Regions from separate parts of the Neisseria sp. HMSC078H04 genome, predicted to be linked through region 2. Evidence: predicted binding sites of a transcription regulator. Region 2 holds the regulator's gene; the other holds the start of a gene.
The links. Region 2 encodes FNR, which switches genes on or off when oxygen is low (the NO sensors DNR and NnrR bind a similar motif). Its sites were predicted from a motif close to TTGATNNNNATCAA; they were not measured.

Region 1 (16,420 bases), on a different contig from region 2:
CAAATTGTCGCCGACGTGCGAACCAACATTCAGGCTGCGGTACACACCTTTGCTGACACCGCCGTTGCGCGTGGTAATAAGCGTTTTAACATTGGCAGGGGCAGGCCAGTCGGCAGTCAAAAAATTCTTGCCTTGTGGAGCGAGGTTTAGGGTATCTGTGATGGTTTTCATAATCTTTAAATCGCTGAAATATTGGAACGGATTGATTTCAGACGACCTGAAATAATATTTTAGGCCGTCTGAAAAATGGGTTTAATCCCTTACATAAACGACTTCGACATCGTAGTCGTCTTCATTCCAATCATTGTCATCGTCCATGCCGAATTTCTCTTGCCATTCTTCCTCGTTGCTTAGGGACGAATCCAAACCGGCTTCCAGACGTAGGACGGAGAGCAGGTGGTACATATCGTCAGGTATAGGCGCTTCAAAGGAAACGGTTTCGCCGGTTTTCGGGTGTACAAAGCTCAAGCGGTAGGCGTGCAGGGCTTGGCGCGCACCAAGGGCTTTGATGGCTTCTTTAACCGCATCGCTGCATGGATGGCGCAGGTTGCCGTAAACAGGATCGGCGGCCAGCGGATGGTTGGCTTCGCGCATATGAACGCGGATTTGGTGCGTGCGGCCGGTTTCGAGCGAGCATTCGATGTAGCTGTGTGCCAGATAACGTTCCAACACTTTGACGTGGGTAACGGCGGGTTTGCCGCCGAATTTGACGACTGCCATTTTCAGGCGGTTGTGTGGGTCGCGGCCGATTTTGGTTTCGATTTTGCCGTCAAAAGGAACAATGCCGTTGGCGACTGCGCGGTAAATGCGTTTGACTGTGCGCTCTTGCAGCTGTTGAACCAGTGAGTTTTGAGCTGGCAAGGTCTTGGCGACCACCATCAGGCCGCTGGTTTCTTTGTCCAAACGGTGTACGATGCCCGCACGCGGCACTTGGCTTAATTCAGGACAGTGTGCCAACAGGCCGTTGAGCAGGGTGCCGCTCCAGTTGCCTGCGGCAGGATGGACGACTAACCCGGCCGGTTTGTTGATGACGATGACGGTATCGTCTTCATAAATAATGTCCAAATCTATCGGTTCGGGCGTGAATGCGAGGTTTTCTTCGCTCGGACGTACCGTAACGGCAATCAATTCACCGCCTATCATTTTATCTTTGGGTTGTGCGGGCTTATCGTTTACAATGACCGCACCCTCTTTAATCCACGAACTCAGGCGGCTGCGCGAGTAGTCGGGCATGAGTTTGGCCAATACGGCATCCAGCCTTCCGCCCGCCATTTCGAGCGGAACGGTCAAATTAACACAACTTTCTGTTTCAGGGGATGACGGAAAGTCTAAATCATCGCTATAATCGGCTTCGTTATCAAAGGAAGTATTCTGCATGAAAAAAATTCTTTTAGTAGTTTCTTTAGGTTTGGCACTGAGTGCCTGCGCAAATAAAGGCACAATCGATAAAGACGCCCAAATTACTCAAGATTGGAGTGTGGAAAAGCTTTATGCCGAAGCGCAAGACGAATTGAACAGCAACAATTATACGCGAGCTGTCAAGTTATACGAAATTTTAGAGTCCCGTTTTCCAAACGGCCGCTATGCCCAGCAGTCCCAGTTGGATACGGCGTATGCCTATTATAAAGACGATGAGCCGGAAAAAGCCTTGGCTGCCATTGCGCGCTTCCAACGCCATCATCCGCAACATCCGAATATGGACTACGCGCTGTACTTGAAAGGTTTGGTCCTGTTTAACGAAGACCAGTCTTTCTTGAACAAGCTGGCTTCCCAAGACTGGTCCGACCGCGACCCGAAAGCCAACCGCGATGCTTATCAGGCGTTTGCCGAGTTGGTTCAACGTTATCCAAACAGCAAATACGCTGCCGATGCAACCGAGCGTATGGCCAAGCTGGTGGACGCTTTGGGTGGTAACGAGATATCTGTGGCACGTTATTACATGAAACGCGGTGCTTATGTCGCAGCGGCCAACCGTGCGCAAAAAATCGTCAGCCGTTACCAAAATACCCGTTACGTCGAAGAAGCTTTGGCGATGATGGAATTGGCATACAAAAAACTGGACAAGCCGCAACTTGCTGCCGATACACGCCGTGTTTTGGAAACCAACTTCCCGCAAAGCCCGTTCTTGCAACACGAATGGCGATCTGACGATATGCCTTGGTGGCGTTACTGGCGCTAAGCGTCGGGTTGTTCAGACATGAATTAAGGCCGTCTGAAAATGATGCAGCTATGCATTTGGTTTTCAGACGGCCTTTGTTTTTAATGTTTTTTTACGCTCTCTGTAAACAGGGTGCAAAATTCGTTTTAATATGGTAAAGTCTGATTTTAATAACTCGACGGTTTGAAGCCGTTACTCAGGGGCTGTTTAAATTTAAAATCAGTTTTGTTGAAGCCGCATCGGATTTGCCGTTGATGCATTCAGGAAAATTTCAGTCGTCAGGCTGATTTGGTTTTAAATTTAAGCAGCCCTTTATGTTTACAAAAAAAACAGAGGTAGATTCTCATGAAGTCTTGGCAGCTTCCTGAACACGTTGCCGACGTGTTACCGACCAATGCCCGACAACTGGAAAGCGCCCGTGAGCGGCTGTTGGCTTTGTTCCGCGTGCATGGTTATGAATTAGTGCAACCGCCATTGATGGAATACAGCCATTCCTTATTGACGCATATCGATGCCGGTTTGTCTTTGAAAACCATTTTGGTCGTTGATCAGCTCAGCGGCCGTCAGCTCGGTATCCGTGCGGATATTACGCCGCAGGTGGCGCGTATTGATGCCCACTTGCTTTCTGCCAATCAAGGCATCAACCGTTTATGCTATGCCGGTTCGGTGCTTCATGCGCGGCCTGACGGATTGCTCAATATGCGCGAGCCTTTGCAGGCCGGTGCGGAAATGTATGGCTTGGAAGGCATTGAAGCGGATATTGAATTGATTGATTTGATGCTGAAAAGCATGAAGATTGCCGACATGGGCGAAGTTTTGCTTTCGTTGGGCCATATCGGCGTATTCCGTGCTTTAGCAAATGCCGCGCATTTAGATGAGCAGCAATCGGCAATCCTGCTGTCATCGATGCAGGACAAGGATGCCGAAGCCGTCAGCCAGTTGGTCAAAGAGTGGAAACTTGATGGCATGTGGGCAAAAGCGTTTTCATTGTTGCCCCGACTGTACGGTGGTCGTGAAGTGCTGACTGTGGCTAGAGAGAAATTACCGGAATTGTCCGCAGTCAGTGCGGCCTTGGATGAATTGCAGGCAGTATGCGATGCGTTCCCAAATCAAAAAGTGCATATCGATTTGTCGGAACTGCGCGTTGACAATTACCATACCGGTTTGCTTTACGCGGCTTATGGTTCAAACCGTCATGATGCCGTGGCACGCGGCGGCCGTTATGACGGATTGGGCGGATACTTCGGACGAGCGCGTCCTGCAGCCGGATTCAGTTTTGATTTGCGCAGCTTCATCGGCCGCCTTCCTGCTATCGGACGGGAATCCGTGGTGGCTGTCGATGTAAAAGACATGCCTGCAGCTCAAGAAGCGGTAGATGCTTTGCGCGAACAAGGACAATGTGTCGTTATCGATTACGGTATCGGCTATAACGGTTCGGAAGAGGTTACAGGCCGTCTGAAACAAGTGGACGGCGTTTGGAAAGTAATCGATTTGAACGATTGAGTTTTATTTTGAAATTTTGTATCTGAAATAAGGTTAGATAGCTATGGCTAAAAATGTTGTCGTAATCGGTGCCCAATGGGGTGATGAAGGCAAAGGTAAGATTGTTGACTGGCTGGCAGAAGAAACCAGCGGTGTTGTACGTTTCCAAGGCGGCCACAATGCCGGCCATACATTGGTCGTCGGTGGTAAAAAAACCATTTTGCGCCTGATTCCAAGCGGCATTTTGCATGAGACTTTGGACTGCTTCATCGGCTCAGGTGTTGTAGTTTCTCCTGAAGCATTGTTGGGTGAAATCGACGAATTGAATGCTGCCGGTGTGAAAAACGTTGAAGGCCGTCTGAAAATTGCGCCGACCTGCCCATTGATTCTGCCTTACCACATTGCGCTTGACCAAGCACGCGAAGCTTCCCGCGGTAAAAGCAAAATTGGTACAACCGGTCGCGGCATCGGCCCAGCCTATGAAGATAAAGTTGCCCGTCGCGCGATTCGCGTGGTGGACTTGTTGCACCCTGAAAAACTGGTTGAGAAACTGGAAGCTGTTTTGGCTTATTACAATGTCCAGTTGCAACACCTGCACAATGCCGAGCCGGTAAAAGTTGAAGACGTGATGGCGGTCATTGAAAAAGTTGCACCGCGCATTACGCCGATGATTACCGATGTTTCCCGTGTTTTGAACGAGAAAAACCGCAAAGGCGAAAGCCTGTTGTTTGAAGGCGCGCAAGGTACGTTGCTGGACATCGACTACGGTACTTATCCGTTTGTCACTTCCTCCAACTGCTTGGCTGGTGCCGCTTCTGCCGGTGCAGGCGTAGGTCCGCAAATGCTGGATTATGTTTTGGGTATCGTTAAAGCCTATACTACCCGCGTAGGTTCCGGTCCATTCCCGACTGAATTGTTTGACGAAGTGGGCGCAGGTTTGGCTGAACGCGGCCATGAATTCGGCTCCGTAACCGGTCGTGCGCGTCGTTGTGGCTGGTTTGATGCGGCTGCTCTGAAACGCTCTATTCAAGTTAACGGCATTTCCGGCATGTGCATCACCAAGCTGGATGTGATGGACGGTATTGAAAACATCAATATCTGCGTAGGTTATGAATTGCCTGATGGCAGCAAAACCGACATTCTGCCTTGCGGCTCTGATGCGGTAGAAACCTGCAAACCGATTTACGAAACCATGCCGGGTTGGAGCGAGTCGACTTTCGGCGTGAAAGAGTACGATAAGCTGCCTGAAAACGCTAAAGCTTACCTGAAACGTATTGAAGAAGTGTGCGGTGCGCCTGTGGCCATTGTTTCAACCGGTCCTGACCGTGAAGAAACCATCGTTTTGCATCATCCGTTTGCTTAATTGAAGAAGTGAATAAAGGCTGTCTGAATGTTTCAGACGGCCTTTATATATGCAATGCAATAAAAAATCAGCCCTGAAAGACGTCTGTCTTCAGGGCTGAATTTTGTATTTTACGCCGTTTTGAAGTACAAATGTTTGGAAAGTGAGATGTAGTACCAAGTAACAATTATTCTCATTGACGTAAATCAAGAAAAGGCTAGTCTGTAATTTTATTTCAAGAAAATCCCTGTAAATAAATGGGTATTAGTGCTATCCTTTCAGAAAATTTACAGTCTATATTTTCAATAAAATTAGGAGCTTGATATGTCAAATGATGTTCAGCAACGTCCTGCCGCTTGGGAAGGTTTTGTCGGTGGTAACTGGGAAACCAACGTAGATGTCCGCGATTTTATTCAAAAAAACTACACGCCATATGAAGGTGATGCCTCTTTCTTGGCACCAGCAACCGAAGCCACAACCAAGCTGTGGGCGGAAGTGATGGAAGGCATCAAGGTTGAAAACCGTACGCACGAGCCGTATAAAATCGACGCGCAAATCGTCTCCGGTATTACCAGCCATGCTCCGGGCTATATCGACAAAAATTTGGAAACCATCGTCGGCCTGCAAACAGACGAGCCTTTGAAACGCTCTATCATGCCGTTTGGCGGTTTGAAAATGGTGCAAGACGCGTGCAAAGTGTACAACGTTGAATTGAATCCCGAAGTCAGCGAAATTTTCACCAAATACCGCAAAACCCACAACCAAGGCGTATTTGACGTTTATACGCCCGACATCCGCCGCTGCCGTAAATCAGGTGTGATTACCGGCCTGCCGGATGCTTATGGTCGCGGCCGTATTATCGGCGACTACCGCCGCGTGGCATTGTACGGTATCGACTTCTTGATGAAAGACAAACTCAACCAGTTCAACTCACTGCAAGCCGATTTGGAAAACGGTGTGGACTTGGAAGAAGTCATCCGCCGTCGCGAAGAAATCAACGAACAATACAAAGCCTTGGGTCAAATGAAAGAAATGGCGGCTTCTTACGGCTACGACATTTCCGGCCCTGCAAAAAATGCACAAGAAGCCATCCAATGGACTTACTTTGCCTACCTTGCCGCCGTTAAATCTCAAAACGGCGCAGCGATGTCCTTCGGCCGTGTGTCTTCGTTCTTGGATATTTATATCGACCGTGACCTGAAAAACGGTGTGATTACCGAAACCCAAGCGCAAGAATTCATTGACCACTTGGTGATGAAACTGCGTATGGTTCGTTTCCTGCGCACTCCGGAATACGATCAACTCTTCTCCGGCGACCCGATTTGGGCAACCGAATCTATCGGTGGTATGGGCTTGGACGGTCGTACCTTGGTAACACGCACCAACTTCCGCGTGTTGCACACCCTGTACAACATGGGCCCGTCTCCTGAGCCAAACATCACTGTATTGTGGTCAGAACAACTGCCGCAAGGCTTTAAAGAATTCTGCGCCAAAGTATCCATTGATACTTCGTCCATCCAATATGAAAACGACGATTTGATGCGTCCTGACTTCAACAGCGATGACTACGCCATTGCCTGCTGCGTCAGCCCGATGGTGGTTGGCAAACAAATGCAGTTCTTCGGCGCACGTGCTAACTTGGCTAAAACTCTACTATACGCAATCAACGGCGGCGTGGATGAAAAATCTAAAGAGCAAGTTGGTCCGAAAACCGAGCCGATTATGGACGAAGTCTTGGACTACGACACTGTCTTTGCGCGCATGGACAAATTCATGGATTGGTTGGCAACCCAATACGTTACTGCCTTGAACATCATTCACTACATGCACGATAAATACAGCTACGAAGCTGCGTTGATGGCGTTGCATGACCGTGACGTGAAACGTACGATGGCTTGCGGTATTGCCGGTTTGTCTGTGGCTGCCGACTCATTGTCCGCCATTAAGTACGCCAAAGTGAAACCGATTCGCGATGAAAACGGTATTGCTGTTGACTTTGAAATCGAAGGCGAATACCCACAATTTGGTAACAACGATGACCGCGTTGACGATATCGCCTGCGATTTGGTTGAACGCTTCATGAAAAAAGTGGCAACCCACAAAACTTACCGCAACGCCACTCCGACTCAGTCCGTACTGACCATTACTTCCAACGTTGTTTACGGTAAGAAAACCGGTAATACTCCAGACGGTCGCCGTGCAGGTGCTCCGTTTGGTCCGGGTGCAAACCCAATGCACGGCCGTGACGTCAACGGTGCAGTCGCTTCATTGACTTCCGTAGCCAAACTGCCATTTGAGTTTGCTAAAGACGGTATTTCTTATACCTTCTCCATTATTCCTGGCGCGTTGGGTAAAGACGAGCATTCTCGCGAACGCAACCTTGCCGGTTTGATGGACGGTTATTTCCACCATGAAGATGGTATTTTGGAAGGCGGTCAACACTTGAACGTCAACGTATTGAATCGCGAGACTTTGGAAGATGCAATGCACAATCCGGAGAAATATCCGCAGTTGACCATTCGTGTGTCCGGTTATGCGGTTCGCTTCAACTCGCTGACCCGCGAACAACAGCTTGATGTGATTACCCGTACGTTCACAGAAACCATGTAATCGGGTGGCGAAACGAACCAGAAGCTAAATTTGCGTTTGGTTTGTTTTGAAACAAAGCTCCGAGGCCGTCTGAAATGTTCAGACGGCCTTTATTATCGTACAATCTATATAAGCAAAAACATTTTTGAGCCGAACACTATGTCCACGACTTTTGCCATTACCCCCGAGCCGGAACTGAAAGACCTTGGCCACCGTCACTATAACGGCAAAGGCATTATTCATTCGATTGAATCTTGCGGCGCTGTCGATGGTCCGGGTTTGCGCTACGTGCTTTTTTTGCAAGGTTGCCTGATGCGCTGCCTGTATTGCCATAATCGCGATACTTGGGATTTGCATACCGAGCAGGCGCAGGAATTGGATGTGGCAACCGTGATGAAGCAGGTCATGACCTATCGTCATTATCTGCGTGCGACAGGCGGAGGTGTAACAGCAACCGGCGGCGAGCCGTTATTGCAATATGAGTTTGTACGCGATTGGTTTACGGCCTGCTGGGAACACGATATCCATACCTGTCTCGACAGTAATGGCTATGCTTTGCACTATGATTCGATTTTGGATGATTTGCTAGATCATACCAATTTGGTCATGCTCGACTTAAAACAAATCGATCCTGAAATTCATAAAGTGCTTGTCGGTATTCCAAATACCAAAACGCTGAAATTTGCGCGCTATCTTGCCGAACGCAATCAGCCGACGCGGGTGCGCTATGTGGTTGTTCCCGGTTATACCGATGATGAGCGGTCAGCGCATTTATTGGGCGAGTTTATCGGTGATATGGATAATGTAGAAATGGTAGAGCTTTTGCCGTATCACGAATTGGGCGCACATAAATGGGCTTTGTGCGGCGACGAATACAAGTTAAAAGGCGTACATCCGCCGCCTAAAGAAACCATCTTGAAAATCAAAGAAATATTAGAGAGCTACGGAAAAAACATTATTTATTAAAACAGAAAATAGAAAAAGGCCGTCTGAAACGAAATAATCAGTTTCAGACGGCCTTTTCATGATTGAAAAAAACTTAAGCGTTCAATGCGGCCAGAACCTTGGCAACAACTTCTGATACTGCAACGGCTTGGGCCTGATTGTCACGGCGTTCGGCATATTCGACATTGCCTTCTTTTAAGGCGCGATCGCCGATTACGATGCGGTGAGGAATACCCAACAGCTCGGAGTCATTCAGCAATACGCCCGCACGTTCGTCGCGGTCATCCAGCAATACATCCGCACCGACAGCTAGAAGCTCGGCATAGATTTTGTCGGCGGCTTCGCGTACGGCTTCAGATTTTTTGTAGTTCATCGGTACGATAACGACTTCAAACGGCGCCATTGCTTTGGTCCAAACAATGCCTTTTTCGTCGTTGTTTTGTTCGATGGCGGCAGCAACAACGCGGGTAATACCGATACCGTAGCAGCCCATTTCCATGATTTGGGATTTGCCGTTATTGTCCAAGAAGCTGACATTCATGGCTTGGGTATATTTGTCGCGTAATTGGAAAACGTGGCCGACTTCAATCCCGCGCGCCAGTTTCAGACGGCCTTGTTCGTCAGGGCTGATGTCGCCTTCGATGACATTGCGCAAATCGACAAATTCAGGCTCAGCAGCATCTCGGCCGAAGTTGAAGCCGGTATAGTGGTATTCGTCTTCGTTCGCGCCGATAACCCAGTCTGCGCCTTTTTCGGTGGCGAAATCGGCATAGACTTTGCCTTTGAAGTTGACAGGGCCGAGAGAGCCGCCGTTTGCGCCGAACTGTTCAATAATCGCGGCAGGGCTTGCCATGGTCAGTGGCGATTTCACGCCGGCCAGTTTTTCTGCCTTGATGTCGTTAAACTCATGGTCGCCACGCAACAGCAGCAGGACGAGTTCGCCTTCGTTTTCGCCTTCAACCACGATGGATTTGAGGGTTTGTTCAACCGGAATATTGAGGAATTCAACCAAAGACTCAATGGTTTTGACATTTGGTGTATGTACTTTGGTCAACTCGGCCTGAGCAGCGGCGCGTTCGCCTTTGAGCGGCAAGGTGGGTGCCAATTCGATATTGGCGGCGTAATCGGAAGTATCGCTGTATGCGATAACGTCTTCGCCGCTTTCAGCCAATACTTGGAATTCGTGAGAGCCGGTACCACCGATGCTGCCGGTGTCTGCGGCGACGGGGCGGAATTCCAAGCCCAGACGGGTAAAGATACGGCAGTAAGCGTCGTACATATCCTGATAGGTCGTCTGAAGCGAGGCATAGTCGGCATGGAAGGAATAAGCGTCTTTCATGACGAACTCGCGCGCGCGCATCACACCGAAGCGCGGACGCACTTCATCGCGGAATTTGGTTTGGATGTGATAAAAGTTTTTCGGCAGTTGTTTGTAGCTGTTGACTTCTTTGCGCACGATGTCGGCAATGACTTCTTCACAAGTCGGGCCCATGCAGAAATCGCGGTCATGACGGTCTTTCAGGCGCAGCAGTTCTTTACCGTAAAACTCCCAGCGGCCGGATTCCTGCCACAGTTCGGCAGGTTGTACCACCGGCATCAGCAGCTCCACGCTACCCGCGCGGGCCATTTCTTCGCGCACGATATTTTCAACTTTGCGCAATACGCGCAGACCCATCGGCATCCAAGTATAAAGACCGGATGCATTGGCTTTGATCAGGCCGGCACGAATCATCAGCTTGTGGCTGGCAAGTGCGGCTTCGGCAGGGGCTTCTTTAAGGGTAGAAATGAAGAACTGGGAGGCTTTCATGGCGTATTTTTCTTTCTTAAAAATAAGTGCGTATTGTAACGCAAAATGTGTGGCCGCGTGTCTTTTGAATGGCATCTGATGAAATCGGCCGTTGTTTTACAGAGCTTTTGATTCGGGGCGATTTTTAGGGATGTCAACCCTAATTTATGCACAAAGCCGCATAACCTTGTTTTACCTATAAATTTTCACTGTATGATTATAGTAAAATCTTATAAATATAACTATTTGATTTTATTGTGTTTTATTTGATTAAATTTTAGTCAATTTAAGACTTAGTTTGTTCCTAAAGAAAATTTTACGATTACCCAAAGCTTATCAACAGATTTATCCACAGAGATTGTGTATAGATTTTAAATGCCGTCGGCGTAATGATTTCGCATGATTGGCAAGCCTTGTTTAAAGCAGATTTGGTTGCCTTAAAAAGATGGGGCAACAACACGATGGACAGGTTTTGCGCTAACATTTTGCTTATTGCTGTTTCCTTACAAGGAATAAAATGAAAAATTCAGAATTGCATTTGCTGGAACGTAGAAAGATGTTTAACGGGTATCAGGAACGCTACCGTCATTTTTCTCAAACCTGCCGGACGGATATGGTATTTGATGCCTATCTGCCGCCACAAGTCTTAAAAGGCTATCCTGCGCCTGTTTTATATTTTCTTTCCGGCTTAAATAGTGATGGTTTTGAATTGGTTCGGCAAAGCGGAATTCAACGTTTTGCGGCGCAATGGAATATTATTGTGGTTTTTCCGGATACCTCGCCACGCGGTCAGCACGTTGCCGACAGTGAGGAACATTATCTTGGACAGGGTGCCGGATTTTATGTTAACGCAACTGAAGCACCTTGGGCTCAGCATTATCAAATGGAAAACTATATCAGCCAAGAATTGCCTGATTTGATCGAGCATAATTTCCCGGTAACGAAAGAGCGCAGCATTGCGGGTTTCAGCATGGGCGGGCATGGCGCGCTGCAGTTGGCTTTGAAGCATCCCGGCCGATATGCTGCGGTTTCCGCTTTTGCACCTTTATGTCATCCTATCGATACGGAAGGTGGCAGACAGGCGTTGTCAGCTTATTTGGGCCAAAACATGGAAACATGGAAACGCTATGACAGTATAGAGCTGCTTCAGACCGCCTCGCATAAATTGCCTGTTTTGATTGATGTCGGCAGTGAAGTTGCTTTGTATCCTGAAGTTCTGCAACCGGAAGGATTTGTCCGCTCAGCACGCGAAAAAGGTTTCAATATCCAATATAAAGTACGTCCGGGCTATGGGCATGACTATTTCTTTATTGCCAGCTTTATCGATTCGCATATCGAGTTTCACGCCCAAGCATTGGGGCTTTAAGCAGTATTGAATAAAAGGCCGTCTGAAATCCGATTAATGAACGAATTTCAGACGGCCTTTATTTGGTCTTTTTAACCTTTTATTTCAAACAGACTTATTCCTCAGGACGTTCGCCGTCGGTATCGTCCAATTTGCCTTCGGTAATATCCATATTGATACCGACTGCCGCACGGATTTTGGCATCAATTTCGTTGGCGATATCAGGATTTTCTTTCAGCCAAACGCGTACATTGTCTTTACCTTGGCCGATTTTTGCGCCGTTGTAGCTGTACCATGCACCGGATTTTTCAATGATGTCATGTTTGACGCCCAAGTCGATCAATTCGCCTTCCCAGCTGATGCCTTCGCCGTAAAGAATATCAAATTCGGCTTGACGGAATGGAGGTGCAACTTTGTTTTTGATAACTTTGACTTTGGTTTCGTTACCAATAACGTCATCGCCTTTTTTAATCTGACCGGTACGGCGGATGTCGAGGCGGACGGAGGCGTAGAATTTGAGCGCGTTACCGCCGGTCGTGGTTTCAGGGCTGCCGAACATCACGCCGATTTTCATACGGATTTGGTTAATGAAAACAACCAATGTATTGGTGCGTTTGATGTGGCCGGTCAGTTTGCGCAGGGCTTGGCTCATCAGGCGGGCTTGCAGGCCGACGTGGCTGTCGCCCATTTCGCCTTCGATCTCGGCTTTAGGCACAAGTGCGGCTACGGAGTCGACAACGACCATATCGATACCGCCTGAGCGTACCAAGGTATCGCAGATTTCCAATGCCTGCTCGCCGGTATCCGGTTGGGAGAGATAGAGTTCTTCGACTTTTACGCCGAGTTTGCGGGCGTAAATCGGGTCAAAAGCATGCTCGGCATCGATGAATGCGCAGATGCCGCCATTTTTTTGGCATTGGGCAATGGCTTCGAGACAGAGTGTGGTTTTACCGGAGGATTCCGGGCCGAAAATTTCAACCACGCGGCCGCGGGGCAGACCGCCAACGCCGAGTGCCAAGTCCACGCCGAGGGAGCCGGTGGAAATAACATCAAGGTTTTCTTCCTGTTGGCTGCCGTCCATTTTCATGATGGAGCCTTTGCCGAAGTTTTTTTCGATTTGGGCAAGGGCGGCGGCTAAGGCTTTGCTTTTTTCGTCTGACATGTTTTCTCTCCGAAAGGAAATATGAATCGCTAAGAATTTATTTAGCTATTATCGCATAAATTAAGAAAAAGTATAGTTTTATTTTTATTTTTCAGACGGCCTGTGTTTTTTGTATGCAACAGGCCGTCTGAAACATTAAATAATCAATCAGTTGGTTAATGATGCAAAAACTTGGAAATAGTCGGGGAAAGTTTTATGCGTACATTTCGGGTCGTTGATGATGACGGGGACGCCCAAAAGTGAAGCCAGCGAGAAACACATGGCCATGCGGTGGTCGTCGTAAGTATCGATGACGGCATCAGGGGTAAGTGTTTCGGGCGGCGTAATATGAATAGCTTCGGCTTCTTCGATAACTTCTGCACCCAGTTTGCGCAGTTCAGTTGCCATGGCGGCGATACGGTCGGTTTCTTTGACGCGCCATGAGCCGATATTGCGCAGGGTGCAGGGCTGTTTGGTGGCCAGTGCGACGATGGCCAAGGTCATGGCCGCGTCTGGAATATGGTTGGCATCCAAATCAAAAGCCTGAATCTTGCGTTCGGCAGGACGGGAAATCTCAACAAAATCTTCGCCCCAAATAACATCCGCACCGATTTTTTCCAATTCACGCGCAAAGGCAACGTCGCCCTGGATGCTATGTGCACCGATGCCGGTCACGCGGATGGGTGTACCCGCAATCAGGCCTGCGCCCAAGAAATAAGATGCGCTGGAGGCATCGCCTTCTACATATAAATGTTCGGGCGCATGATACTGGGCACCGGCCGGGATTTTAAATACACGGTAGTCTTCATTGATGATGTCCACACCGAACTGCGCCATCAGCTTGAGCGTGATGTCGATATAAGGTTTTGAAATCAACTCGCCTACCATGTGGATTTCAAATGCTTGTCCGGTCAAGGGCAAAGCCATCAGCAGGGCGGTCAGGAATTGGCTGGAAACATTGCCTTTAATCGGAATAACGCGCTCGCCGTTGTCTTGGTGTTTGCCGATCTGAAGCGGCGGATAGTTTTCATTGCCCAGATATTGTACGTCTGCACCTGCAATGCGTAGCGCATCCACCAAATCGCCGATGGGGCGTTCGTGCATACGCGGCACGCCATGCAGATGATAGTCGCCACCCAAAACGGCAAGCGCGGCAGTCAAGGGGCGGAATGCCGTACCGGCGTTGCCTAAAAACAAATCGGCGGTTTGGTTGGGAAAGCGGCCGCCGGTGCCATGAACTTTCAGACGGCCTTCAGGTAAAGATTCAATTTGCACGCCGAGTTTGTCGAGTGCTTCAAGCATTCGGTCGGTATCGTCAGATTTGAGCAAAGAATGGATTTCGCAAACGTTGTCGGAGAGTGCGGCCAAGAGCAGCGTACGGTTGCTGATGCTTTTGGAACCGGGCAGGGCAACAGTAGAAGGCTTGAGTGTGGAAGCGGGCAGGCGGATGGATTCGGTCATGTCTGGACTAAGCTCGTTTGAATTGTAAATTAGACCGATATTATACGCAGGCAAAGGCCGTCTGAAAAATGAAGAGGGCGCAATTTATTTGTGAAAAAATGAATTTTTATATCGTTACACAATTTTCCAATCATTTATTTTGAAGTTTTCTGCTCCTGTTTTGTATTTGCCGTTATAACTTATTTTGTTGTGGCAGGTATATAACCAAACACCATAAGAAAATCAGAAACCATTCTTTCCTATTTTTTCAGACGGCCTTTAATATCGGTGGATAATCATTGATAAAGCAAGAGCACGACCATGAGCCATTATCCTTTGTTTGCCGATTTGAGAAACCGTCCTGTTTTACTGGTAGGCGCGGGCAAGATTGCCGAGCGCAAGGCGGAAAGCCTGTTATCTGCCGGAGCGCGCGTGCGCGTTGTTGCGGAAACTCTGAATCCGCAGTTTCAGCAATGGGTGGCTGAAGGGAAAATAGTTTGGCTGGGCGGCTTGTTTGAAGAAGCCATGCTGGACGAGGTGTATTTCGTTATTGCGGCGACGGATGATGATGGGTTTAACCGCCGTGTTTTTGAAGCGGCGGAGCGACGGACGAAATTATGCAATACGGTGGATACGGCGGATTTGTGTTCGTTTATCGTGCCTGCCGTGGTGGATAGGGGGCCGTTGAAGATAGCCATATCCAGCGGCGGTAATGCGCCTGTATTGGCGCGGAAATGGCGGCAGATTATTGAAACATTGATTCCGCTGCATACAGGCACGATGGCGCGTATTGCCGGAAAATGGCGCGAAAAGGTTAAACAGACTATTCATCATGTCGAACGCCGCCGTTATTTTTGGGAAAAGTTGTTCGACAGCCGTTTCAGTATTTTTGCGGCTCAAAACAATATCGAAGCGGCAGAGCGTGAATTGATAACGCAGTTAAACCGGGAAACGCCGTTTGGCGGCGAAGTGGTTTTGGTGGGCGCAGGGCCGGGCGATCCGGGCTTGCTGACCATACATGCTTTGCAGGCGATACAGGCTGCGGATACGGTGTTTTACGATGCTTTGGTGTCGGATAAGATTTTGGCGATGGTGCGTAAAGATGCGGTGAAAATCAGTGTGGGCAAACGCGCCGGTGCGCACCATGTTCAGCAGGAAGAAACCAACCGTCTATTGGTTGAGCACGCTCAAAAAGGCGAGCGCGTAGTGAGGTTGAAAGGCGGCGATCCTTTTGTATTCGGGCGCGGCGGGGAGGAAGTGCAAACCCTGCATCAGGCCGGGATTGCCTACCGCATTGTGCCAGGCATTACTGCTGCACTTGGTGCTACTGCTTATGCCGGTATTCCGTTAACCCATCGCGATTGCGCCCAAAGTACTTTATTTGTGACCGGCCACAGCAAACACGAGGGCAGTCAACCAGATTGGCAGACTTTGGCTTTAAGCCGTCAAACGCTGGTGATCTATATGGGCACGCTTAAAGCGGCTGAAATTGCGGAAAGGCTGATGACTTATGGTAGGCAGCCTTCTACGCCCGTTGCCGTGATTTCCAATGGGACTTTACCGAATCAGACCGTGCGGACAGGCCGTCTGAAAGATTTGGGCGTGTTAGCTGCCGAAGCAGAGCGTCCGGCTTTAATGGTGATTGGCGAAGTGGTTGCCCTGCGCGATGAGATGAAATGGTTTGGAGAATTTGTAGAATGCTATGAAGAAGCAGCGTAAAGAGGATTGATCAAATAAGGCCGTCTGAATATTGGTTTTCAGACGGCCTTGCCTTATTTAAAAGCTTGGCAATATTGCTGATAACGTTCTGCCAGTCCATATAGGATGATTGCTGTCAGCCCCCAAATGTCGTAGTGTCGGAAAGGCAGGGCTGGGAGGGCGAGGGTTTGATTGTTGTGATGAAGCTGACGGAATGTGTAGTTTTGCAGGTTTAAGGCAAAATCCAAAGGCAGATAAAAAATTTCAGCTACTTCATCGGGGTTGGCTTTTGGGGTAATGGGCTGTGTGCAAACTACCGGAACAGGCGTAACACGGTAGCCGGAAGGCGTGTCATAAAAGGGTAGTGGCGCAAAAGTCTGCCATGCGGTAATCGGAATGGCGGTTTCTTCATAAGCTTCTCTTAACGCCGTTGCCGTTAGGCTGTCGTCTTGGGCATCTTTGCGGCCGCCGGCAAAGGCGATTTGTCCGGTGTG
Region 2 (16,420 bases):
TTTTTCATTTTGGCTGGTACAAAACACCCTCGCCGAAAACCAATTCAACCAACGCCGCACCATCGAAACCACATTGATGAGCAGCATCATCTCCGCGTTCAACTCACGCGGAGACAGCGGTGCGCGCGAAATTCTTTCGGAATGGAAAAACAATCCGGTTTCCAATGCCGTTTATGTGATTACCGGCGACGATAAAAAAGATATTTTAGGCCGCAACATCGACAGCCTATCCATCGAACGCGCCCGCATCTTTGCCATCAACAATCCCGAATCCGATTTAGCCCACATCGAATACGACCGTTTCGGCGAAGAATACCTCTTCTTCATTAAAGGATGGGACAACCATCAAGCCCAACGCCTACCCAGCCCGCTTTTCATTCCCGGCCTGCCGCTTTCGCCTATTTGGCACGAATTTATCATTCTGTCTTTCATCATCATCGTCGGCCTCTTGATGGCATATATCCTTGCCAACAACATCACCAAGCCCATTAAAATTCTTGGCTGCGGCATGGACAGGGTAGCCAACGGCGAACTCGAAACCCGCATTTCCCAGCAAGTTGACGACCGTGATGACGAATTGTCCCACCTTGCCGTGCAGTTCGACAAAATGGCCGAGAAACTGGAAAAACTTGTTGCCAAAGAGCGTCATTTGCTCCACCACGTTTCTCATGAAATGCGCTCGCCGCTGGCGCGTATGCAGGCGATTGTCGGCCTGATTCAATCTCAACCGCAAAAACAAGAGCAATATCTCAAGCGGCTCGAAGGCGAACTGGTGCGCATGGATACTCTGGTTGGAGAATTGCTGACCCTCTCCCGCCTAGAGACTTCCAATATTCCTTTGGAAAAAGAAAACCTCAAACTCGTTCCGTTCTTAACCAACTTGATTGAGGACAACCAAAGCATTGCCCACCAAAACAACCAAAGCGTTACCCTGAGCATTGACCCAAAAATCCCCGAAAATGCCGTGGTCAGCGCCAACGAAGGCTATCTATACCGCGCCTTTGACAACGTTATCCGCAATGCTATCAATTACAGTCCGGAAGGCAGCACCATTCAAACCCATATCGGACAAGACGGCAAAAACTGGATTATCGATGTTACCGACAACGGGCCTGGCGTGGACGAAATGCAGCTTCCGCATATCTTCACTGCCTTTTATCGCGCCGACTCCAGCGCGCACAAGCCCGGTACAGGTTTAGGGCTTGCATTGACACAGCACATTATGGAACAGCACTGCGGTAAAATCATTGCTGAAAATGTCAAACCCAACGGCCTGAGGATGCGTTTTATCCTTCCCAAAAAGAAAGCCGGAGACAAAAAAGAAGTCTAAAAATAAGGCCGTCTGAAACTTTTCAGACGGCCAAAAACACAAATAAGGAACCATCATGAGCGCAACCGTCCAAACCGGCTCCGGCTACTTCTTCATGCCTGAACACATCATCCTCGTCGGCGCCAGCGAACGTCCGCACAGCCTTGGCGAACGCATTTTCAGCCACCTGCTCGGTTCCTCATATCAAGGCAAAATTACCCCCGTCAATCTTCGACACAGCAGTGTCGCAGGCATTCCCTCTTACTCCAGCCTCAGCAAAATCCCGGGCCAAGCCGATTTGGTTGTTGCCGTTATCCCGCCCGACCATTACGACTCGCTGTTCAAAGCCTGCCGTAAAAAAGACCTGCGCCACATTATCCTGATTCAAGATTGGGAAAACCTGCCGCCCGAATCCTGTAAAAACGCCCGCTCCATCATTCAAAAACATCACGGCGATGAATTGAACATCACCGTGTGCAACAGCGCAGGCATCCAACTTCCCTCGCTCAACCTCAACATCGGCATCCAAGCCGACTATCCGGCCGGCCATATTGCATTACTCACCGGCCACAGTACCATCAGCCGTAACATCAACCACCTGCTGAACACACTGCACCAAGGTGTATCGCGCCACATCAGCCTCAACTATGACCTAAGCCCTACTACATCCGCCGACTGGCTCAACCGCTTCGGCCACAACCGCCATACCAAAGTTGCCGTGATCCACTACAATCCGGCCGAAAACCAACGCGAGCTGTTCAGTGCCATCCGCCACTTCACACGCCACACTCCGCTTATCCTGTTGTCCACACACCATACCGACGATACAGACAAAGCCATCCTGCGCAGCCTCAGCCGCCATTGCAATTTCCAACCACTATTCAATACCGCCGAACTGGAAGCAGCCCTAAAAGCCTACCTTTCCGGCATTCCCGTCATTACCAACCCCACCATTCTGTCCGATACGCCGATAGAATGGCTGCGCACTACCGCCAATGCCTGCGAATTGACCCTCGACCTCCCAACTGATGTACCATCTATCCGACAAGGCTGCATCGGCAGCAATCCCACGCCTGCACGCATCCACCGTCTGGCGCTCGAACAATTACAAAATCCACATACTCAAGCCCTGCTCGGCATTATTTCGCCAGATACGCCGGATGCGTACAGCATTCATCAAACTCTGGATAATTTGGCACAAAAAACCAGCAAGCCCATTCTCGTCAGTTATCATTTTTCAGACGGCCTAACCCGGTTTAACACGCCGGAAGAAGCCTTACTGACACTTTATTTCCGCAATCAAACCGCCTATTTGCAACAAGTGAAAAATACCCCTGCCCCAGCCAAAACAGGCCGTCTGAAAACACCCAAAAGCAAAAGTATCGATAAAGCCATTGCATCCGGCCAAACAGAACTGATGGCGGAAGCCCTATACCTGCCTCCGTGCCAAACCCAAAAACACAATGCCGTCCAGTTCCGGTTCAGCCGCCATGCCATTTACGGCAATATCCTTACCGCCCATTACAACGGCCAAACCGAAGCCGCATTGCCTCCATTTACCACGCTTGATATCCAGCGTTTAAGCCAATTTGCAGAACTCGACAACACGTCCGTTCTCAATCAATTCCTGCATTCCCTAAACACGCTTATCCGCAACAACCAGCATATCGGCGACATTATCCTCAACCACAACGGCAGCCAATACAGCAGCACCATCATCCCCGAAATCGTAGAAAAACCTGTTGCACCAACAACCAAAATCCCCAAAAAAGCCGTCCAAACCTTAGAACAGGCCGCCGCTAAAATGCAAAGCGCCGCCGCCTACCTCCAACAAAAAAATCCGGCAGCGGCCGAGTTCCTACGCAACACCGGTGAAGCCGCTTCCGAACTGCTGCATCCTAAAACCGAAACGCCCGAGATACAAAACGTACTCGCACCCTATCCGAGCCAAACCGATACCTTTACCCTGCCCGACGGCAACACACTGCACATCCGCGCACTAGAACCTGAAGATGCCGAAGCCAAACAAAAATTTGTCCGCCAATTACCCGCAGCCGACCGCTATACGCGCTTCATGACCCATACCAACGAGTTGCCGCTGCCCACACTCGCACGGCTGACCCGTCCCGATTTCCATACCGAATGCACGTGGGCAGCCTTCGCTTCAGACGGCCATATTGTTGCAGTCAGCCGCTACAGCCGCATCAATCGCAATGAGTGCGAGTTCGGCATTACTTTAGCGCCTGAAGCACGCAAAACCGGCTTGGCAGGCAAAATGATGAGCCTCATCATCCAAACTGCCACACAGCAAGGTTACCAAACTATGAATGCGGAAATCCTCAAAGAAAACACACCGATGCTCAAACTCGCTGAAAAATCAGGATTTACCGTCACCCCATCTGAAACCGACCGCGGTCTGTATCAAGCAAGCCTCGATTTGAACGAATGGCAAAACAGCAACAAAAACAAATAAAAACTTGCATAACCCGTGTGAAATATCCTAAAATTAGCGGTTTCTATATATCCGCATTTTTCAAAAGGACTCAAAATGGTAGTTATCCGTTTGGCTCGCGGCGGCTCAAAACACCGCCCTTTCTACAACGTAGTCGTAACTGACTCTCGCAACCGTCGTGACGGCCGCTTCATCGAGCGCGTAGGCTTCTACAACCCCGTTGCCAACGAAAAACAAGAACGCGTACGTTTCGACGCAGACCGCATCAACCACTGGGTTGCTCAAGGCGCGAAAGTTAGCGACGCAGTTGCCAAACTGATTAAAGAGCAAAAAATCGCTGCTTAATCAGCCGAAACGACCATGACAGACACTCAAAAACGGGTAGCCATGGGCTACATCAAAGGCGTATTCGGCATTAAAGGCTGGCTTAAAATTGCCGCCAATACCGAATATACCGACAGCCTGCTGGACTACCCCGAGTGGCAGTTGTGCAAGGATGGCAAAACCCTGAATGTTGTGCTTGAGGCAGGTAAAATTGTCAATGGCGAACTTCAGGTTAAATTTGAAGGTATAGACGATCGCGATCAAGCATTTGCCTTGCGCGGCTATACCATCGAAATCCCCAGAGAAGCATTCGCCCCTACCGAGGAAGACGAATACTACTGGACAGATTTAGTCGGCATGACCGTCATCAACAAAGAAAACATCGTCCTTGGCAAAGTCAACAACCTGATGGAAACCGGTGCAAATGATGTTTTGATGATTAAAGGCGAACACGGACAAATCCTGATTCCCTTTGTCTCCAACTATATCGAATCTGTCGATACCGACAGCAAAACCATTATCGCCGACTGGGGTTTGGACTACTGATGCTGATTCAAGCCATCACCATTTTCCCAGAGATGTTCGACAGCATTGTCGAATATGGCGTTACAGGCAGAGCAAGAAAACAAAATCTTTGGCAGTTTCAAGCCATCAATCCCCGTAAATTTGCCGACAATAAACTTGGCTATATTGATGATCGCCCCTTCGGAGGTGGTCCGGGAATGATTATGATGGCACCGCCGCTTCAAGCGGCAATTGAAGAAGCCAAAGCAAACTCGCAAAAACCTGCCAAAGTAATTTATCTCAGTCCGCAAGGTCAGCCGCTGACACACAAAAAAGCTGCAGAACTTGCCGAACTGCCCCATCTTGTTCTTCTATGCGGACGCTATGAAGGCATAGATGAAAGACTATTGCAAAGCAGTGTGGACGAAGAAATCAGCATTGGCGACTTTGTCGTCTCGGGTGGCGAATTACCCGCCATGATGTTGATGGATGCCGTCTTAAGATTGGTCCCGGGTGTATTGGGCGATATACAGTCAGCCGAACAAGACTCGTTTTCAGACGGCCTTTTAGACTGTCCTCATTACACCAAACCCGTAGAATTCCAAGGCATGATGGTTCCCGAGGTCTTACGCTCAGGAAATCATGGCTTGATTGCCGAGTGGCGATTGAAACAATCCCTGCGACGCACTTTAGAGCGCCGACCTGATTTATTGGAAAAGCGCAGTTTAATCCCAAAGGAATCCCGCCTCTTAAAAGAAATCTTGCAAGAGCAACAGGAAATCCAATCATAACTTAGGAAAAACAAATGAACTTGATTCAACAATTAGAGCAAGAAGAAATCGCTCGCTTGAACAAAGAAATCCCTGAATTCGCTCCAGGCGACACCGTTGTCGTATCTGTACGCGTAGTTGAGGGTTCTCGCAGCCGTCTGCAAGCATACGAAGGTGTTGTTATCGCTCGCCGCAACCGTGGCCTAAACAGCAACTTCATCGTTCGCAAAATCTCTAGCGGCGAAGGTGTAGAACGTACTTTCCAACTGTACTCTCCTACCGTAGAAAAAATCGAAGTTAAACGCCGTGGTGACGTACGTCGCGCCAAACTGTACTACTTGCGCGGCCTGACCGGTAAAGCAGCTCGCATTAAAGAAAAATTGCCTGCTCGCAAAGGTTAATAGCCTTCATCAAAAACCCACTTCAATGAAGTGGGTTTTTTGTTTTTATACAAAAACTCCTTGTCTTTCTTACACAATCCTGCAAGCCAACCACAATCTCCATTTTACATATAAACTTAAACAGAATCGTAACTTACCTACCTCTTTTAACCTTTATACAAAAGGCCGTCTGAAACAAAAGATTCAGACGGCCTTTAATCACATCGGACGGTTATTTAAACCATCTTGCCAATGCAGGGATACGCGACAACAACAGTGTATCCAAAATCCAAATCACAGCGATTGCGGCAATGGCTGTTGGGAAAATCACAGCCAAAATCAGAAGTGGCACAGCCATTGCCCACCATACCGGCAATTTGATTTTCTGCGCAGGAGGAACCAGACCACGCGCTTCCGAAGGACGGCGTTTCCACCACATCACACAGCCGCTGATGCAGACGAAAATGACTGCCAAGCAGAACAAAACGTTCGCCAGCACACTCCACCAGCCCATCGTACCGATATGCAGCGCAATGCTGACCGCCATGAATTTACCAAACCAGTTGTAATCATCGTAATGGATGTCGGCAAGGACTTTGCCGCTGTATTGATCGATGTGTACCGTGCGGTCGGCGGTCGGACTGGGCATATCGTAGCTCATCGAGTCCTGAGACAGCGTCCACACGCCCGTTTCGCCTTTAGGCAAATTAAGCTTGTAGCGGCCTTCAAAACCGATTTCTCGGGCAAAGCGGTCAACTGTTTCCAAAGTCATCGGTTCGCTCGGATTGATGCCGTTTTCGCCCTTCGTCGTACCGGAAACAGGCATAGGCGTAAGCTCCAGAACCCATGGCACTTCTTTGATTTTACCGTCGTTCAACACATCGCCGTGGGTCGGCACGGTAGATACAGGGTTCGGTTCGACGCCCCATTTACCGGCAGGGAATTGGCTCCAAGACTGAACCAACTTACCGCCCCAAATTCCCGCCCAAGCAACGCCCGAAAGGCAGAACAGCAACAGAAGCAAAGAAACCCAAGTGCCGAATGCGCCGTGCATGCTACGCCACCATGTACGTCCTTTACCTGCTTTCGGTACAAGCATGGATTTCACACCGCGCTGTTTTGCCCACCACAGGTAAATCCCGGTAATGATCATCAAAATAGTCAGTGAAGCGGCTGTTTCCAGTATATAGTCGCCCACCGTGCCGATCATCATATCGCCATGGATTTCGTCCATGATGTGATACCAGCCGTCATTGCGCGGCGTTGAATTGACGACCTTCGCCGTATAGGGATCAACGGCAACCATAGCAGCCTTATCGTCATTGTTCACGCGGAATACGGCAACCATATCATCTGCGCGCGGCGCAATATATTGCACCACAGAGGTAGTTTCCGGATTCACAAACTGTCTGGCAGCTTCAGCCTGAGCCGACAAAGGCTGCACTTGCGCCTGCGGCGCAACATGTATGCGCTCGCCTTCTTTACCGGTGATATTGGCAAATAGCAGCATTCCTAACCCTGTAACAGCCAGCAGGGTTAAAAACGGCGCAACCAAAAGTCCGGCATAAAAATGCCATCGCCAAACAGTCAAATAACGGCGGTTAGCCTGTTGTTCATTTTGGGAAGTTGGTTTTGTTTCCATATATTCTCTTTATATAGTTAAAGCAGACTAATTATTACGAATTAGTATTAGACATTTTAATCAAAAACATTCATTTAAGAAACCGTTTTTCCGATGCAGCTTTGAAATACTTCAATATTTAGTTTTCAGGCCGTCTGAAAAAACAAAATAGAACAGAAAACAACACTTTACTGAAAATCCGTTTTAATCATTGCGGTTTCGGCAGAATTTGGTAGAATACAGGCATTACTTATTTATTCATCAAGCCGCCAAGCTTTGGCGGCTTGTATTTTTATTTCCAATCCGGCTACCGCGCGTGGCCGGATAAAATTTTAAAAGCATCATCATGCTTTCATGGAGAACTCAATGCAAAAAATCCCTTTGACCGTCCGTGGTGCAGAATTGTTGAAACAAGAACTTCAACACCTCAAAAGCGTAGCACGTCCAGAAGTCATTGAAGCCATTGCCGAAGCACGTTCGCACGGCGACTTGTCTGAAAACGCAGAATACGAAGCCGCCAAAGAGCGTCAAGGCTTTATCGAAGGCCGCATCGCCGAGTTGGAACACAAACTCTCTATGGCGCACATCATCAACCCTGCCGAAATCCATGCAGAAGGCAAAATCGTGTTCGGCACAACTGTGACACTGGAAGACTTGGAAACTGAAGAACAAGTTACCTACCAAATCGTCGGTGAAGATGAAGCAGACATCAAAGAACGCAAAATCTACGTTGGCTCCCCCATTGCCCGCGCCCTGATCGGCAAAGAAGAAGGCGACGTTGCAGAAGTTCAGGCACCTGGCGGTGTGCGTGAATATGACATTATTGCCGTACAATATATCTAAATAAACAAAAGGCCGTTTGAAAACATTTTCAGACGGCCTTTTGTTGTACCTAAAAACACCATAATCAAAGAAAATAAAATCTTCCCAGGAGAAGCATAATGAATCTACTGTACAAAATTATCCAAACCGCTGCCGCCATGTGGCTCGGTATGCAGCTGACAGCAGGCTATGTTACTGCCCCTATCCTGTTCCGCCTTCTACCTAAAATGCAGGCGGGAGAAATTGCCGGCATTTTATTTTCCATTACAGCAATATGTGGCTTAGTTATTTTTGGCGCAGCCTATGCCTTTTTCAGACGGCAACTGGCCTCACTTTCTTGGTGGATTTTGGTACTTTGGCTACTCTTAGCCTGCAACCATCTTTTAGTTACGCCGGTTATCGAGGCACACAAGTACGGTCTGGATAACTGGCTACTGTCCCTAGTAGGCGGAACATTCGGCGTTTGGCACGGCTTATCCAGTATCCTCTTTTTGATTTGTACCATACTGGCAGCCATCTGCGTATGGAAATGGCCCAAACCAAACTAATCTGTCTCAATAAAAGGCCGTCTGAAAAGAAGTCTTTCAGACGGCCTTTTATTTTGAATCATGAACTCCCCCGACTCTTCAAATATAAACCATAAAAAAATGCCCTGCATATTGCAGGGCATTTTTCACAAACCGATTAAGGTTTAGCGTAACCGTGAACGCCATTGTAAGGAGCTGGGATCCAACCTTCATCAGTAGCAGGCAATTCGCCTTGACCTTCGATAGTTTGGCCTGGAGCAACTTGACGAGTAACAACGCTGCGGATTTTAACATCAACGCGACGGTCAGGTTCGATACAAGCGATAAGGGCAGCACGTTTCTTAGCTTTAGAAACTTTTTTACCCAGTTTAGCAACTTCAGCTTCACAAGTAGCAGTCATTTGAGCTTGAGACTCGCCCAGACCTACTGCAGAGATTTTGCTAGAAGCAACGCCACGGCCTACCAAGTAGTTAGCAACTACGTTAGCACGACGCTCAGACAGAGCTTGGTTGTATTCTTCAGAACCCATGAAGTCAGTGTGACCTTCAACACGTACAGTTTGTACGCTGTCGTTGCTCAGGCGTTGAGCCAAAGCGTTCAGGTTTTCTTGAGCTTCAGGACGCAGGTTGTCTTTGTCGAAGCCGAACAGAGTTTTAGTAGACAGGGAAACAGTTTCATCAACATACTCAGGAGCTTGTTGTACAGGAGCAACTGCTTCGCGGTCACCACATTCAACACGGCCTTCGGTAGCTTTGTCGAAGTAGCTGTTTTTCCAGCATTCGCCGTAGTTGTTACGGACGATTTCTTGAGATTGGCTGCTTACGGTGTAACCGTGTTTGGTGTGCGCTTCGCTGGCCATAGCGGTGCCAGAGGCAACCAAGGCAACGAACAATGCGCTTAATTTCAGCTGTTTGGTCATTTTATTCCCTCATCAAATTGTTATGCGGCGGACTAGGAAAGCAACCGCTGCAAAGTACCAATATACAGGCCGCAGTATCAAAACAGCGGCAAATCGGATATATCAGGTTGCACTATAAAGAAGCGCAAGGCAAACTGTCAATACTCGATGCCTTCAAACAATTATGAAGTGCCTGCTTCCTAGTAGTTAATCATGCCGAAAAATCAATCTTGTGTCATTAATTTAGGGCAAAATCAGACAATTCACCTACCTAAAGTTGTACAAAAACAACAAAACCCCTTTCCCTCTTCTTTCCTGAATTTCCTGTTTTCATATCATTAAAAGATATTTTCATTAAAAACAACCATTTTCAAAACTCGGGGCAAAACCGGGCAAAATATGTTAAATTACAGACCGTTTGTCGCACAAAATCCACAATAACAACGTATCCGATACTGCTACCATGAAACTGCAACAATTACGTTACGCCCTTGAAGTTTACCGGCACAATCTGAATGTCTCCGAGGCTGCCGATGCGCTTTTTACATCCCAGCCCGGCATTTCCAAACAAATCCGCCTGCTTGAAGAAGAATTGGGTATCCAAATTTTTATCCGCAGCGGCAAGCGTGTGGTTTCCGTTTCGCAACCTGGCAAAGCCGTGTTAGAAATTTCGGAACGAATTTTGCGCGATGTACAAAACATTAAAAATATCGGCAGCGAGTTTACCGATCATGACAGCGGCTCGCTGACCATCGCGACAACGCATACTCAGGCGCGTTATGCTTTGCCCAAAATCGTTGCGGAATTTGTCAAAAACTACCCTAAAGTCAATTTGACCATCAAACAAGGCAGCCCTTCTGCCATTGCCCAAATGGTCAGCAGCGGAGAAGCAGATTTGGCAATTATTACCGAACGCATTGACGATCACCCCGAGTTGGGCAAACTACCCTGCTATGAATGGAACCATGCCGTGATTGTTCCGCACGATCATCCTCTTTTGGACTGCCGCAATCCTTTAAGCCTTGAAGACTTGGCTTCTTTTCCGCTGGTTACTTACGAATTTGCTTTTAATTCCGGCAGCAGTATCGCGCGTACATTTAATAAAGCGCATATCGAGCAACCTGATGTTGCCTTATCGGCTGCCGATACGGATGTATTGAAAACGTATGTACGCTTAGGCTTGGGCGTTGGTTTGATGGCCAAAATGGCGTACGATCCCGCGGTTGATCAAGATTTACAACTAATTGATGCGGCACACTTATTTGAGCCGTCGCCCACTTGGATAGCCTTACGCTCGGATACTTACCTGCGCGGTTACGCGTATGACTTTATCCAGATGTTTGCACCGAAACTGACCAGAGAAGTAGTCGATCGCATTCTGTACACGCCGGTTGTTGAAGATTTTTCAATTTAAAATCTGACTATCACTTTCGTAACTTAACAATTATTCTTTAATTCTTGTTAAAAAGGCCGTCTGAAATATTTCAGACGGCCTAAGATTCAGATAGCGTGCGAACAACCGGAAACCATTTTCTTCAAGGTTGTCGCATCTAAGATTTTGATGTGCTTGTGCTCAACCGAAATCAAGCCTTCATGATGGAATTTGGATAAGGTACGGCTGACCGTTTCCAGTTTCAGCCCCAAATAGCTGCCGATTTCCTCACGCGACATCCGCAGGATAAAATCGTTGGCGGCAAAACCTCGGGAATAGAGACGCTGAGACAGGTTGAGCAAGAATGCTGCCAATCGCTCTTCAGCGCGCATATTGCCCAAAAGCAGCATAACACCCTGATCTCGGACAATTTCGCGGCTCATCAAGCGGAAAAAGTGAGAACGAAGGCTGGGAATATCCTGACCGAGTTCTTCAATATGTGTAAACGGAAGCTCGCATACCTCGCTGTCTTCCAAAGCCACAGCATCACAGCTGTGAATATGGGAACAAATCCCATCCATACCGATCAGCTCGCCCGACATAAAAAAGCCGGTTACCTGATCTCGTCCATCTTGGCTGGCGACTGTTGTCTTAAAGAAGCCCGCACGGATGGCAAACAAAGAGGTAAACGGCTCGCCGGCACGGAACAGGTATTCACCTTTTTTCAGACGGCGGCTTTGACGAATAACCGCATCTAATTGTGAAAATTCGTTAGGCATCAGTCCGACAGGCAAACACAGCTCGCGTAAAGAACATGTGGAACACAAGGTTTTCATTTGATGTGTTGCATTGTGTGTGGCCATAACGCACCCTTAATCTGCATAGTTCTATAAATCCCTGATGAAGCCGAATAACTATTGACCCAAGTCAAAGTCGACATATCATTATCAGGCATTCTACCAAACTATCGAAATTTTGACTAAAATTTTCCCTAATTTCCCTACTTTATACTACAAGCCCCTACCATGAAAATTATCCCTATCTCAAATAACACCAACACAAACAATGAATTACCGGAATTCGACCGCGAATTGATTGCCAGTTTGCCATCAAGCGGCCCACGTTATACATCCTATCCGACCGCCGACCGCTTCCATGAAGGCTTTAAAGAAGCCGAATATATCCAAGCTTTAAACCTGCGTAACATGGGCGCGCTCAACAAACCCCTTTCACTCTACATCCACATTCCCTTCTGCAATACCATCTGCTACTACTGCGGCTGCAACAAAATTATTACCAAAGACAAAAGCCGTGCCGATGCCTATATCCAATATCTGGAAAAAGAAATGGAGTTGCTGGCACCGCATTTAGGCGGACGACACCAGCTTGCGCAACTCCACTTCGGCGGCGGCACGCCGACATTCCTAAGCGACGACCAACTCGAACGCGTCTTCGAAATGATCCGAAAATACTTCCAGCTCATCCCCAACGGCGAATACTCCATCGAAATCGACCCGCGCAAAGTCAGCCGCGAAACCGTCCTCAAACTGGGCAAACTCGGTTTCAACCGCATGAGTGTCGGTATTCAAGACTTTGACCCTAAAGTACAGGAAGCCGTCAACCGCATCCAAAGCTACGAAGAAACCAAAGAAGTGATTGATGCCGCGCGTGAAGCCGGATTTAAATCGGTCAGCGTCGATTTGATTTACGGCCTGCCGCACCAAAACACCGAAAGCATCAAAACCACCATCGACACGGTCTTGTCCCTCGACCCCGACCGCCTCGCCCTCTACCACTACGCCCACCTGCCGCATATCTTCAAACCGCAACGCCGTATCGACACCAATATCGTCCCCGGCAGCGAAGAAAAACTCGATATGCTGCAATATTGCGTTCAAACCCTGACCGAGCGCGGCTACGTTTTCATCGGTATGGACCACTTTGCCAAACCTGATGATGAACTCTCCATCGCCCTCAAAGAAGGCTTCCTGCAACGCAACTTCCAAGGCTACTCGACCTATGCCGACTGCGACTTGGTGGCGATCGGCGTCTCCTCTATCGGCAAAATCGGCAGCACCTACTCCCAAAACGAGCGCGACATCGATGCCTATTACGCCGCACTCGATGCCGGACATCTACCGATTATGCGCGGCTACCAGCTTAATCAAGACGACATTCTGCGCCGCAACATCATTCAGGATTTGATGTGCCGCTTCTCGCTTGATTATCAAATTTACGAAAGCGTGTTCGGCATTCCGTTTAGCCGCTATTTTGTAGCGGAACTGGAAGATATGAAACAACTGGAAACCCTCGGTCTGGTCCGCCTCAAACCGCACGGCCTGACCGTTACGCCGAAGGGCCGTTTCCTGATCCGCAACATCGCCATGGTGTTCGACTACCATTTGCGCCATAAAGAAACCAAAGCCAAATACTCGCAAACCGTATAAACAGAAATGGAAAAGGTCGTCTGAAAATTTTCAGACGACCTTTGTTTTTATTTTCAATACTTTCGGGTAACATAAAACCATATTTTCCGCTTTATCAGAATTCAAAGTTAATTTGTATAGGCGCGTATCCTATGGTTACCGAACAGCAAAACGATATCCTCAGCATCAATCAAGTACAGCTTCTCCTTGCTGAAAAACGCACGGCACTTGCTATCATGCGTACGGGCATTGCCGTTTTCGCACTCCCTTTGTCTATTTTCAGTGCGCTGATTGCGACATCGAAATGGTACGAGGCCGTTGATGTTTGGCCTTTGCTCGTACTGGTCAGTCTGATGAACATCAGCTTGATTATTTTCTCGGTCTATCTGATTACCCGCTCGCTCCGTAGAATGCACCAATATGACCAGCTGATTGCCGATATCAAATACAACAATCAGTCTTTGCGCAAACTAATTAAGTCATAAAATACAGATAGTTGGGACTAAACATAGATCGTCTGAAAATCAAAATATAGCGGAACTCCAAATATGTATTAAAACATGATTCTGCCAAACATACCGTAATTATTCTTGGTGACGTTACTGTACACTTTGCTCCCCCATTTGAATCGATACGATACCATTGAAGTAATTGGGATTAAAATGAACAACAAATATAAAGAATGGATAAAAATCATACTGCTCCCTCATTTAATAACGGCTATTTTTTTAGGGCCGGCAATAATTGTTTTTTGGTCAGGTGGATTTATCGGTCTCTATTCTGTTATAAACGTGTTCAGTGAATTAGGATCGCTTAAATATTATATTTATATTGGAATTCCTTTAATTTTCATAATGTTCTTACTTGGGTTTTATTGGAGAAATCTGAAAATAGGGAAGATACTGACTTCCTCTGCGATATATTTATGGTTTCTCTTAGGTTTTTTATGCCTAGGGTGGCAGATATAAATTTATTGAAATGATCAACTCAATTGGACATTGATAGGAACCCTGCTGGATACACCGATCGTGTTTAGACAAATACAAATGCAGTCTGCAATTTTGGTTTATCCGGTCTCAGATCTCAAACGCTTTTAAAATATGGAACAACCTGATTTTTTCCCCATTCCCAGCCCCTGCATCGGCGTTTGTGAAGCCAATGCCAAAGGTTATTGCAAAGGCTGCCTGCGCAGCCGGGAAGAGCGCTTGTACTGGCTCCAGATGACCGACAGCCAAAAGCATCAAGTCATGCACCTTCTATCCCTCAGGAAAGCCAAAATCCGCAACCGCAAACTAGAAAAACCCGAAACGGGCGAACATCCGGTTCAAAACCTACTCGATTTCTAAATTGCCCTTGCCTACCGCACACCACAATAAGGAAAAACATGAAAAAACTGCTTGCCTGCCTGCTTGTACCATTGACTGCCCTCGCCCTGGGCGCCTGCAAACCCGCCTCAACTTCAACCGACAACAAACCTGCCGAACTTAACTGGCAGCAGCCTAAACTGACCAGCAATGTTTGGAAAATCAGCAAAGAAGGCCAACCCGATTCCTATCTGCTCGGCACCATCCACATGGGACGAACCAATCAAACCTTGTCTTCCGATGCCCTCAAACTGTTGCAATCCACCGACCAACTGACCACAGAAGTCGATCCACTGCCGGACAGCAGCCCGGAAACGGCAAAAATGTATCAAAAATACTTCAAGGAAGTCATGAGTACCGAACCGCTCAGCCGCAAGCTCGGCAAAGCAGATTTCCGTCTTTTACAAGAAATCTATTCGCAAAATGAAGAAAGCCGACCCATCACCCAAATTGCCGACAAACTCCATCCGTGGGCGGCATTCATTTTTGCCGGCAGTACATTTCCCAAAGGGTATAGCTCAGAAACCGGTGCAGATATGTTACTGACCAACGCGGCCGCCGACATCAATAAGCCGCGTGGTTCATTAGAAAGTTTGGACGATGTTACCGCAATCTTCAAAGCTCAGCCTGAAGAAACCATGCTCAACTTTCTGAAAGCCAGTATTAAAACCTATAAAGAAGAAACCGAAGATATCAAAAAACTCCATCAAGCCTATTCAGACGGCCGCTTTGAAGAACTCATTTCACTTTTGGAAGAAACCGAACAACGCACCCTCAAACTTGTTGATACCAAATACGCCAAAGCCATGTCCGATTGGCTAAAAAACGACCTCCTGATTCGGCGCAACTTGGCATGGCTGCCTGAAATCCGCAAGCAATCCGCCAAACAAAGCACCCTCTTTGCTGTCGGTATTGCCCATTTACCCAGCGAAAAAGGCTTAATCGAACTATTGCGTCAAGAAGGCTATCAAGTTACCCCGGAACCTAAGGTTTTAATTTGGCAATAAACCTTATCAGCAAACGACAAGGCCGTCTGAAAGTCTTTCTTTCAGACAGCCTTTATTCAATCTCTATTAAATCAAGCAGTAAGCAATGTTGAGCGTAACAATCAATCGCCCAATGCCGCTACCATCACCGCTTTAATCGTGTGCATCCGGTTTTCAGCCTGATCAAATACAATGCTGGCTTCGCTTTCAAAGACTTCTTCCGTTACTTCAACCCCATTCAGACCGAATGTCTCATAAATCCATTCGCCGACTTTGGTTTCGCGATTATGGAAAGCAGGCAGGCAATGCATAAATTTAACTTGCGGATTTTCCGATGCCGCCATCAGCTCAGCCGTCACGCGATAATCTTTCAACAAATCAATGCGTTCTTGCCAAGCCTCTTTAGGCTCACCCATGCTGACCCACACATCGGTATGGATAAAATCCACGCCTTTTACGGCTTCCTGCACATTCTCCGTCAACAGAATCCGTCCGCCTGTCTCTTTGGCAACAGCCTGCACCGTCTCGATAATGTTTTCAGACGGCCACAGGCTTTTCGGCGCACCGATACGCACATCCATGCCCAGTTTCGCAGCCAACACCAGCAACGAATTAGCCATGTTGTAACGCGCATCGCCGACATAGGCAAACGCAATTTGGTTCAA

Region 1: pflB (formate C-acetyltransferase) is a predicted target of FNR. The motif match lies at 5,179-5,192, and genes of this name have one in related genera.

What each region holds. Positions count from the first base shown of each region.
Region 1 is NZ_KV835834.1:107,858-124,277, forward strand. It holds gene pgeF (peptidoglycan editing factor PgeF) at 1-171, opposite strand, end outside; gene rluD (23S rRNA pseudouridine(1911/1915/1917) synthase RluD) at 253-1,377, opposite strand; gene HMPREF2560_RS04820 (outer membrane protein assembly factor BamD) at 1,376-2,179, shown strand; gene HMPREF2560_RS04825 (ATP phosphoribosyltransferase regulatory subunit) at 2,504-3,661, shown strand; gene HMPREF2560_RS04830 (adenylosuccinate synthase) at 3,705-5,003, shown strand; gene pflB (formate C-acetyltransferase) at 5,307-7,592, shown strand; gene pflA (pyruvate formate lyase 1-activating protein) at 7,731-8,537, shown strand; gene HMPREF2560_RS04845 (proline--tRNA ligase) at 8,611-10,323, opposite strand; gene fghA (S-formylglutathione hydrolase) at 10,820-11,668, shown strand; gene recA (recombinase RecA) at 11,763-12,809, opposite strand; gene aroA (3-phosphoshikimate 1-carboxyvinyltransferase) at 12,957-14,249, opposite strand; gene cysG (siroheme synthase CysG) at 14,550-15,947, shown strand; gene HMPREF2560_RS04870 (CoA pyrophosphatase) at 16,001-16,420, opposite strand, start outside.
Region 2 is NZ_KV835822.1:61,533-77,952, forward strand. It holds gene HMPREF2560_RS00485 (HAMP domain-containing sensor histidine kinase) at 1-1,330, shown strand, start outside; gene HMPREF2560_RS00490 (bifunctional acetate--CoA ligase family protein/GNAT family N-acetyltransferase) at 1,386-3,782, shown strand; gene rpsP (30S ribosomal protein S16) at 3,858-4,106, shown strand; gene rimM (ribosome maturation factor RimM) at 4,122-4,631, shown strand; gene trmD (tRNA (guanosine(37)-N1)-methyltransferase TrmD) at 4,631-5,380, shown strand; gene rplS (50S ribosomal protein L19) at 5,395-5,760, shown strand; gene HMPREF2560_RS00515 (PepSY-associated TM helix domain-containing protein) at 5,972-7,381, opposite strand; gene greA (transcription elongation factor GreA) at 7,727-8,203, shown strand; gene HMPREF2560_RS00525 (DUF4149 domain-containing protein) at 8,302-8,730, shown strand; gene HMPREF2560_RS00530 (OmpA family protein) at 8,867-9,628, opposite strand; gene HMPREF2560_RS00535 (CysB family HTH-type transcriptional regulator) at 10,071-11,021, shown strand; gene fnr (fumarate/nitrate reduction transcriptional regulator Fnr) at 11,108-11,842, opposite strand; gene hemN (oxygen-independent coproporphyrinogen III oxidase) at 12,005-13,426, shown strand; gene HMPREF2560_RS00550 (hypothetical protein) at 13,558-13,890, shown strand; gene HMPREF2560_RS00560 (DUF1289 domain-containing protein) at 14,506-14,751, shown strand; gene HMPREF2560_RS00565 (TraB/GumN family protein) at 14,790-15,776, shown strand; gene argF (ornithine carbamoyltransferase) at 15,878-16,420, opposite strand, start outside.